One region of the Bacillus sp. OTU2372 genome, then DNA from elsewhere that is predicted to be linked to it. Evidence: riboswitches for the same ligand, from Rfam matches in the RefSeq annotation. Region 1 holds a riboswitch; the other holds the start of a gene.

Region 1 (3,810 bases):
ATTTGCTCTTCAACGTGATCAATCTGCATGGATTTCCCCATTCCTCCCATTTTGTCTCCATCCTTTTCATAGAGTCATCATCAAAACCAACATATACAGCTAATAAGTTATCATGGGATATGCCCAAAGCAAAAGATAAGGTGTTATGCACTACTCGATGCACTCCTGAAACAAGAACAATTGTGATAACCCTGTTTCCTTTAGGCTTTAAGGTGTTAATATCAATCTTTAACTCATCTGCAATGTTTTGATAATGATGGTGAATGGCCATTGAAAAGAAAATAATTGCAGGAATTACAATTAAAACAACCCACGCCCCACCTGTAAACTTGGTTACTCCAAAAATTACAGCAACAATGCTCGTGATTATTGCCCCAACCGTATTTATCGCTAATTTAATTTTCCATTGCGGCCCTTTCACTCGCCTCCACCGCTTTATTAAACCAAATTGAGCAACTGAAAAGGATAAAAACACTCCAATTGCATATAACGGAATTAAGGCATTTGTGTGAGCATGGAATGCAATAATCAATAAACTAGCGGTAGCGGCAAGAGCAATAATTCCATTAGAATATCCTAGGCGATCTCCTCTATTCGTCAAACCTCGAGGTAAAAAGCCGTCAGCAGCTACGATAGCAGCTAGTTGAGAAAAACCTGTAAATGTTGAATTAGCTGCAAGAATAAGTACGATAAAAGTAAACCAGATGATAATTTGATATATGATGCCATGTCCAAAATAATCCTCTGTTAATTGAGAGAGCATTGTATTACCAGGCGCTGGACTAATACCTCTTACATATAAATGATAAGCAAATCCTAAAAGGGTTATAGATGTGATTGTTCCTAACGCAATATATGTTTTAATCGCATTTTTTTGTTGGGGTTCTCTAAAAATCGGAACAGCATTTGAAATAGTTTCAATTCCTGTTAATGCTGAGCAAGCAGAACTGAATGCTTTTAATATTAGTAAAATCGTTATGCCTTCGGGAACCGTGCCGAATGGAGGTGTGCTCGGTTGAACAAAACCATGCTTCACCTCGTCAAAAAAACCAGTAAAAACAAGTAATAACATACATGCCATGAACCCGAATGTAGGCCAAGCAAAAATTTTAGCAGACTCCGCAACCCCTCGAAGATTCACCATTAATAAGAGAAAAACACAGAGAATAGCAAGGACCGTTTCATATGGAGCAACTATGGGATAAGCTGAGACAATGGCTTCTAATGCAGCTGAGACAGAAACAGCTACCGTTAATATGTAGTCAACCAGCAATGAACTTGATGCAATTAAAGATACCCAACGTTGTTTAAAGTTATCTTTGGCAATGGCGTATGCCCCGCCTCCACTTGGATATGCCAGGATTCCCATGATATATGAGAGTATCAAGATGAACAATAATATAATAGTGGAAATGGTAATCGGTATGATATACCATTTTGCTTCGTTTCCTAACTTTACTAGTTCTGTAATTCCCGCTTCAGGGCCGTATGCTACGGATGAATAAAGGTCAGCAGAAAGAATAGGTAATGCAATATACCAAATTAACTTATTGTGCTGAGCGTGCAATTCTGCGGTTCTCATCGGTCTGCCGATTAATGCACGCTTAACACTGTTGAAATTCGAAATAGAAAACCAAATACCGAATACGGCGATTATAGCCAATAACAATTCAATAACTTGAGCTGGATGAGTCAAAATAGTTATTCCTTTCTAAGATAAAATGAGAACGATTACTTAGTATTGAAAAAAAGATATAGGTTCGGGACTTAATTTGATGTTATGCTCTAGATTTACTAAATTAATAAATTTTTTTATATCCTCTTGAGTTTCACAAATCTGTATGTGTTCAATCCAAATTGCAAATTGTTTTTTTTGTATACAGGTTAGAACCATAGGGAAATTATTGCTTGATTTTAAAACATACCATCCTTTTCTTAAATCTTTCAATGGCTTCCTCATAATAGAAATAACCTTCAGCATTCTTCTTTTAGACCAATTTTTTTTATCTTGCTCAATACGAATTAATTGATAAATTTCGTTCAGCACGTTTTTTTGTGACTTCATTTCGATTGTGGTATTAAATCCTGCCTCTTTTATAGCACGATGAATTTCTTTCTCACTGTCAGCAAACCAGAAGCCTAAAACATACCTTTTTTCGTTTACTATTTTCCAAACTGCACCAAATATTCGATACTTCATTGTATAAATATCAAGGTATCCTTTATGTAATCCAAAGTATGTTGGTACAGGAGTGTCTAGATAAAAGCGTAAATTACCAAAATTAAGATAAAAAGGTTCACTCATAAGTACTTCTCTCCCAAAAAATGTTGAACAAGTAGTATAATCAATAAATATAGTTTTCCATTATTTAATTGATTAATCCGAATAAACCCAAAATGTTTTTACGTTGTTAAGCTAAGTCAACACCTCCAAATTGAGAGATAAAAATAAAAAAGCCCACAGTTAATTCAAGTTTGCCTTTTTGCAAAAAAACAAAAAAGCCCCTAAATTAGGCGGTCTTTAGACCTCCTTCGCTTTTGCCGACGAAGTTAGCTGACGGGTTAGGATGGCGAAAGAGTTAACATCCCTTCTACTAATCGTAGAATTAACCCCAAAAAATTGGGTCCTCCGTTCCCTTACGGGATTAGGCATTTTAAATTGTTTTTTATGTGCATGATATTACGCCGAACTTTTTAACTTGTAAAGAGTAAAATATAATCCCTTTTGAAATTTTTAAAATAAATTCTATCCATTCTTACTCTTCTTTGATTCATTATCTTTAACAAAACTGCTTCGTTTGCGGAACAAGAAAAGCGACTGTTCTATTGAACAATCGCCCTCGTTCTTGAAATTAGTATCATTTATTCTTTTCCTTTGAAATGTGACTCAATTAAATTAATTTTTTGAAGAACCACTTTTACAAATACTCCAATTAAAATATAAAACGGGACAGAGTATAAATGATTCCATTTAATTATTTTGTATATCCCAAGCCATTGAAAGATATTTTCTCCTATATATGAAGCAAAAAACGCATAGGTTATAGTTGCTAATATGTATTTTTTCCACATAGGAAATCTCTGATAAATCATACAATAAATAAAGGGAACAATAGATAAATCAGCAGGGGTAAATTCATCTCTTTCAAATGGTGTTAAAGTATATGGATATACCCAAAAACCTAGGGACATACCAATTTGATCAAAAATGAAAGCAAATCCTGCTGTAATCAGCCCAACCAGACTTATTTCTTTTAAACGAGTTTTATCGACAAATCTCCACCATAAAAACAATGGAAAAATAATAACAAAAATTTCAAACCACCACTGATATGTAAAAACCACTTCTTGAGTCCAGTAATCGAGCCACAACTTTCGGAGGTAGTCATAGGTCTTTTCTAATTTTTGAAAACTGTCCATTATACTACTCCTTTTTTAATTAAGAACCATTTACATACATCCCTGTGGGTCCATAACTTTAATACCCCACATAATATCCTAATTATTACCATTTCTTTTTTGACTATCCTGCCCCTTTAGTTGAAATACAAAAAAGAGCTGCCGCCGCAACTCCATCTCAAGCCTCGTTAGAAGTAAAACATCTCTTAGTGATTTCCTGACACAATAACTAAATCGTGTAACAATTTGACCATTTTTCCCATTTTCCAAGTAATTATTACTAAGCTGATTGCTATTATAGCTAAACTTCCTACCTTTATAACCTCTAATTGGTCTTTATTCACAATATTGAACCCCCATATGTTTGGTCTAGGAATTCATATTCTGCAACGCTCATGATAAATCCTTCTT
Region 2 (6,422 bases), on a different contig from region 1:
CACCAATTGCATAAAGGGGGATTAAGCTTTCAGTTCTGCCGCCAAAAACAATTAATAAAATACTCGCTAATACTCCAAGCGTGATGATTCCGTGGTTGAAGGCTAAACGGTCTCCTCTATTGCTAAACATTCGAGGCATATTATTGTCCTGTGCCATGATAGAAGCCAATATTGGAAAGCCATTAAAACTTGTATTTGCTGCTAAGGTTAAGATCATCATGGTCGAAATTTGGATAATATAATAAATTACTCCTCGTCCGAATGCGTCCTCTGCAACCATAGATAGAACGGTTTTTGTCCCTGTTGAGTCTGGGTGAATGTCATAGGCTTGGGAAAGGATTGTAACCCCGCCAAAAATAACGGCTAATAACACACCAAGTGTAAGCATAGTCCTTTTGGCGCTTCGCTGGGCTGGGTCTCGGAAGTTTGGTACAGCATTAGAAATAGCCTCAACACCAGTAACAGCAGAACAACCTGATGAAAAAGCCTTTAATAGCACAAACCAAGTTAATCCTGATGGTATGGCTGTTGGAATAGAGACCTGGTGTTCCGCTTGGACATTGTTAGTTAACCAGTCGAATAGCCCTTTTCCAACCAATATCAGCATACAAACTATAAATAAATAAGTAGGTAAGGCGAACACGTTACCAGATTCTGATGTCCCTCTTAGGTTCATCCAAACCATAAACCAAATAAAGATGATTCCAATGGGTACGATATATGGCAACCCAGCAGGAAACGCTGACGTAATCGCTAAAACTCCAGCTGAGATGGAAACCGCAACGGTTAAGGTATAGTCAATCAACAGGGAAACGCCAGCTAATCGCCCCCACATCATACCAAGGTTTTCTTTGGCAACCATATACGCTCCCCCACCTTGCGGATAGGCATCAATCACTTGTCTGTAACTCACAATCAGAATACTAATTAAAAGAATAATAGCCATCGCGATCGGCAGTGAAAAGGAAAAGGCAAACGCACCCACTGTGGCAAGTTCAAGCAAAATCATTTCGGTCCCATAAGCAACTGAGGACAGGGCATCCGATGAAAGAATCGGTAATGCCTTCCATATTGGCATTTTTTCTGCATCTACTTCACTGGATTTTAAAGGTCTGCCAAAAAGAAGTCTTTTAAATGTCATGGTTATTTCCTCCTGAAAGTTGCGGTCTATAAACATTTGATCGTTGTGTTTTTGAGATTTTGATAATTTATTCCCTTTTTGTACTTATATACACCCCCAAACTATCAATCTTTTAAATTCTTAGAAAAAATAAAAAGACCACAATATTAAAGAAGCCTTTTTTGAAAAAAACAAAAAAAGCACCTTTAAAAAAGGTGGTCTCTTGACCTCCTTCGCTTTAGCCGACGAAGTTAGCTGACGGGTAGGATGGCGAAGAAGAAAACATCCCTTCTACAAATGTAGAATTAACCCCAAAAAATTGGGTCCTCCGTTCCCTTATGGGATTTGGCAGTTATTTTATTTTTCTTATGTACAAGATAATACTCCCAATAAGGTAAATTGTAAAGGGATAATGAGGAGATGGAATTTATATTGTCCGAAATAAAAACAACAGCCACCACACTGGATAGATTGGAGCAAAAGAAGAGAAAAAGGGACGATTAAAGCCACAAGTTATTATTTCTTGTGGCTCTTTATTTTTATATTAATATTCTCCTATTATTTGTAACTTCTTATAATATCCGCCACTGTGGTCTTCATAGCACATATCACAGTTTTCTTGTATCGTGCCGCAATAAGTAAGACTCTAATTTGTTCGGAACGCGATAGATTTTTAAAACGGGGCTCTTGTTTCAAAAAGGATCGAACAATGGACCAGCTAGGGGGGAATAACGGAAAATCATCTAGGGGTTGTTTGTTTCGTATACGATGAAGCCACGATACCATTCGAGGGGAATTACTTTTATCAACTATACAAGGTGCATAAATGTTTTTGGTATGTTTTTTTATGGACTCAAATCGATCTTGACCGCTAACAATAATGTAACTGCCATCCTTCTTATTTTTTCTGACAACCAACACAAACATACAATCCCACATTAACCTCTGAAGTTTTTTAATGTGTTCTGTGATTTTCATCGATACATCAGGTTTGATTTTACTAAGAGGAATATACTGTATCGTGAATTTCATACTAAGCCCCCTCCTATTTTATACTTGCACCCTTCTCATTCTCATAAAAATTTGAAATTGGTCGTGGAACAACAATTTTGTAAATGCTGGGGGAATTTTCAAGATTTATTTATTTGTATGAAATAAACGCATGTCACATTCGAATTAAGTACGTATCATGCATTAGAATTTGATAAAAAATACAATTTGGAACATCAACACGTGTAGAAGATTTACAGGGGAATATTCTTCTCTTACTTTCCCTCAATATGTATCAGTTTGCTGAAGAAATTCACATAATTTTAACAACTGCGCTCATTTATTATTTTGTTTGTGATTCCAATCACAATTTTAAATGTATACCTGTGTTATATTCCTATTGAGAAGAGTTATCACCCTCTTTCAAGGAGTGAAAACAATGTCAAAAGTATTGAATATTCAACTACCCGTTTATCAATTATGTACCGAGTACCCCGAAATCATCCTGATTATGAAGGAACTTGGTTTTGAGAATATAACAAATCCTAATATGCTAAAAACGGCCGGACGTGTTATGACATTGCCAAATGGATGCCGTATGAAAGGAATACCATTAGAAAAAGTGATTGAGACCTTTGAAAAGAATGGATTTACAATCAACCAATAGAGGAGAATGAATCATGAGTGAAATCATCAATAACCGTGAAAAAGAAACTATTACCCAATCTGAGCGGCAAGCGGTTTTAAAAGAGATTATTAAAGACCTGCACAACGGCAAAAGTGTCGGGGAAGTAAAGGCTCGTTTTGAAGAAGCTGCAGGTAACATTTCTGTGGCAGAGATTTCTAAATTAGAACAAGCACTGATGGAGGAAGAAGGAATTCCGGTCGCAGAAGTGCAGCGTCTATGCTCAGTTCATACGGCGATTTTTAAAGGTTCTATCGAGGAAATACACCGTTCCGATAAGCCCGAAGAGCATCCTGGGCACCCCATCCATACCTTTAAATTAGAAAATAAAGAGATTGATAGGTTGGTAAACTTTAAACTGCAGCTCCATTTCGAGCGTTTCGAAAAAGCAGACACTGAGGAAAACAAGTTTAAGTTACTAGAAGATTTAAATCTATTACTAGACATCGACAAACATTACAGCAGGAAAGAGAATCTACTCTTCCCTTACCTAGAAAAGTACGGAATCATGGGCCCTACTCAAGTGATGTGGGGAGTGGATGACGGAATCCGAGCCGCCATAAAAGAGGCAAAAGAGAAAATAACCAACTATAACGGAGATAAACAATCCGTAATCGATGCCTTATATTTTGTCATCCGAGAAGTCAGTGAAATGATCTTTAAAGAGGAAAACATCTTATTTCCAATGGCATTGCAAACCTTAACGGAAGACGAATGGGTGAAAATTGCTCATGAGAGTGATGAAATTGGTTTCTGCTTAACCGAACCGGCAGGTGTATGGAAGCCTGAACGAAAACAGATTGAAGAGAATGCGCTAACCGAAGGATATATTCGGTTGGAAACAGGTATTCTATCGCTTAAACAGCTTGAACTTATGCTAAATCACTTGCCTGTTGATATTACCTTTATCGACCAAGATGATGTTGTTCGCTATTTCTCGCACGGTAAAGAAAGAATCTTTGCTCGTACCAAAGCGGTTATTGGCAGAACGGTTCAAAACTGTCATCCACCAAAGAGTGTTCATGTAGTTGAACAATTATTACAAGAATTTAAAGCAGGTATCAAAGATGGTGAAGATTTTTATATTAAATTTAAAGATAAATACGTGTACATCCGTTACTTTGCTGTCAGGGATGAAACAGGTGGATATGTAGGAACGCTTGAATTCACGCAAAATATTAGCACGATTCAGGAAATTCAAAGTGAAAAACGTATTCTGAATTAACTTAAATAAATATTAAATAACAAAAGGAAACTGACTCAAAAAACGGGGAATCGACACCTTTTGAGCCAGTTTTTTTATTTGATCATTAATGTTCATTCTAAGAAAATGATTTAATGGAGAGACCCATCTTTTCATCAAGACTGACCAACTTTCAAAACCGTATTTTTCATATATAGCTTATAGGAATAATGACTTAAGGATGAAAGAAGGATTTACTTTCCTCCTTTAACTTTTAAAATACTAAGAAGGAGGTTGAGTAACATGCTAAAAAAAGTCATCATCCTTGTCATACTTTTAGCAATTTTATTAGTATTAGTTAAATATCAAGCTTCGGCTCCGGTTAACAACACAAGCATAAAAAGCGATGGCACCAACAAGTACACTACCATAGAATACAAAATAACGAAGTTTAAGGATAACCATTACTATGGTAAAAATGATAACGGAACGGAAATCATTTTTTCTGCAAACAAAGTCACTTCAGATGCTAAGATACATATTGATGATGAGGTTATATGTTATTTTAATAAGAATAATTTAGGTAAAGGATTAGTAAAAGTTGAAAAGAAATAATATCACAAGATTCCAGCTTCATTCTTCATACTCCTTGAAAGAATCATCATAACACAGGTCCCATTTTTGTCATACCGGATACATCAATAAATAATTCTGCTTCTCCAATGGCAACTAATACATTGTCTGATTTACAGTGTAAGGCTGAGAGAATTTGAAAGTATTCCTTTTAAATTTAATTCGTATAAAAAAACTTAATAAAAATTGCTTAAGGTTACTTGTAATTTTTACTAGTAACCTCTCATTTTATAGAAGTGATACATAAAACATGGGAAGAAACATAGGCTTATATCCTATTTCCAAGGTAGAATGATATTAAACCAATTTTTATGTCAATCAGAGATAAGAGCTTTTTTATGGGACTTATTATGTCTTTCTTGATAGAATTGGAAAACCCAAATAGCTGTAGCCATCCAGAAACCACTTGCGAAATACCCCCCAACAATATCACTAGGATAATGCACACCTAAATAAATTCGACTGACCCCAATGGCAAGGACCATGAAAGAACTAAATAGTATAAGAAAGATCCTTCCCGATTTTCTTGGAATATGACGCCATAACAAAAACGTTATGATCACATAAACGCTGAAGGCATTCATAGCATGTCCACTGGGAAAGCTGTATCCTCCAATGTCAATTAAGCGATGTAAGTTGGGCCGAATCCGATGAAAAAAATGTTTTAAAAGTCCATTTAGAGCTGCAGACCCAAATATAGAAACGATAAATAAAATTAATTCCATCCGGTGGTGTAATACCTTATAAAGAAAAAACAATATAGCGATACTCAAGACAATCACAAAGGGTGCAGAACCAATAAAGGTGAAAACTTTCATTACATTTGTCAGGGGTGGTGACTCCATTCCTTGAATAGCTCGGATTACCTTGGTGTCAAAGTGAACGATCTTATGATCGCTGATGAATAAGGACATTAAACTAAATCCGATCATACAGACGGCACTAATGACAAATGCAATGGCAAGATGTGATTTTAATTTCATAAGTAATAATCCTCTTTTTTGTATATAATCGATTGAAAAATTGAAATGTGATAACACAATGAACCTCTATACTTTATGATATCAGCTTTTATTAGCTTATCACTATTAATGAAATGAGACAAAAGATGGTTAAACCTACCTTATGTCCTTTTCCTTCTACAACTCATCTATTCTTACACAAGATATCCTACGACTTGATAATTCTTTAAATACTTCCTTTAATGCAGTAATGGTATTGATCGGTGCATCTACATCAGCTCCGACTGTGTCTCCGCAATCATGAAGAAGGACAACATCCCCCTTTTTAATATCCCGTAACAATCTTTTTTCAACTTTTTCACTGCCGCCTCTACTGCGCCAATCTTCTGCCATTACCGACCAATGGATCATCTTATACTTTTTTATTAGTAGAAAATCAAATAAAGTTAATAATCCCCATGGCGGACGATAGTAAATAGGCCGCTCTCCAGTAATTTTCTCAATAATGGAAGCAGTCTTCGTTAAATGCTGACGAACCGTCCGAGGCCACATCACCCAGTTAGATTTGTGCACATAATTATGCATGCCAATTAAGTGTCCATCGGCATGCATTCTATCTATTAACTCTGGGTATTTTTCCGCTTTAGAACCAACGACAAAAAATGTCGCTTTTATATTATTTTTTTTTAACAAATCCAATAGCTGCGGTGTATAAATGGGATTTGGACCATCATCAAATGTAAAAGCAACTTTTTCAGAAGTATCTTTCCTCTTTAAAACCCCGATACCTGCACCAGCGGTAAGCAGAAATGGAACTATCCAATAAAGTGCAAGGAAGAACAACACAAG

Evidence for each region. A riboswitch is a leader RNA that binds a small molecule or an ion and turns the genes downstream of it on or off. The one in region 1 is predicted to bind cyclic di-AMP.
Region 2: it holds a riboswitch for cyclic di-AMP, as region 1 does, so the genes downstream of both, AAHB15_RS25085 (APC family permease) here and AAHB15_RS29730 (hypothetical protein) in region 1, are expected to answer to the same signal.

What each region holds. Positions count from the first base shown of each region.
Region 1 covers NZ_JASATK010000053.1:74-3,883, reverse strand. Annotated here, with positions in the region: gene AAHB15_RS29735 (APC family permease) at 1-1,699, opposite strand, end outside; gene AAHB15_RS29730 (hypothetical protein) at 1,736-2,305, opposite strand; cyclic di-AMP (ydaO/yuaA leader) riboswitch at 2,525-2,662, opposite strand; gene AAHB15_RS29725 (CBO0543 family protein) at 2,863-3,420, opposite strand; gene AAHB15_RS29720 (hypothetical protein) at 3,606-3,743, opposite strand.
Region 2 covers NZ_JASATK010000025.1:8,634-15,055, reverse strand. Annotated here, with positions in the region: gene AAHB15_RS25085 (APC family permease) at 1-1,141, opposite strand, end outside; cyclic di-AMP (ydaO/yuaA leader) riboswitch at 1,346-1,481, opposite strand; gene AAHB15_RS25080 (hypothetical protein) at 1,679-2,152, opposite strand; gene AAHB15_RS25075 (DUF1858 domain-containing protein) at 2,550-2,777, shown strand; gene AAHB15_RS25070 (DUF438 domain-containing protein) at 2,791-4,020, shown strand; gene AAHB15_RS25065 (hypothetical protein) at 4,282-4,593, shown strand; gene AAHB15_RS25060 (phosphatase PAP2 family protein) at 4,926-5,594, opposite strand; gene AAHB15_RS25055 (polysaccharide deacetylase family protein) at 5,751-6,422, opposite strand, start outside.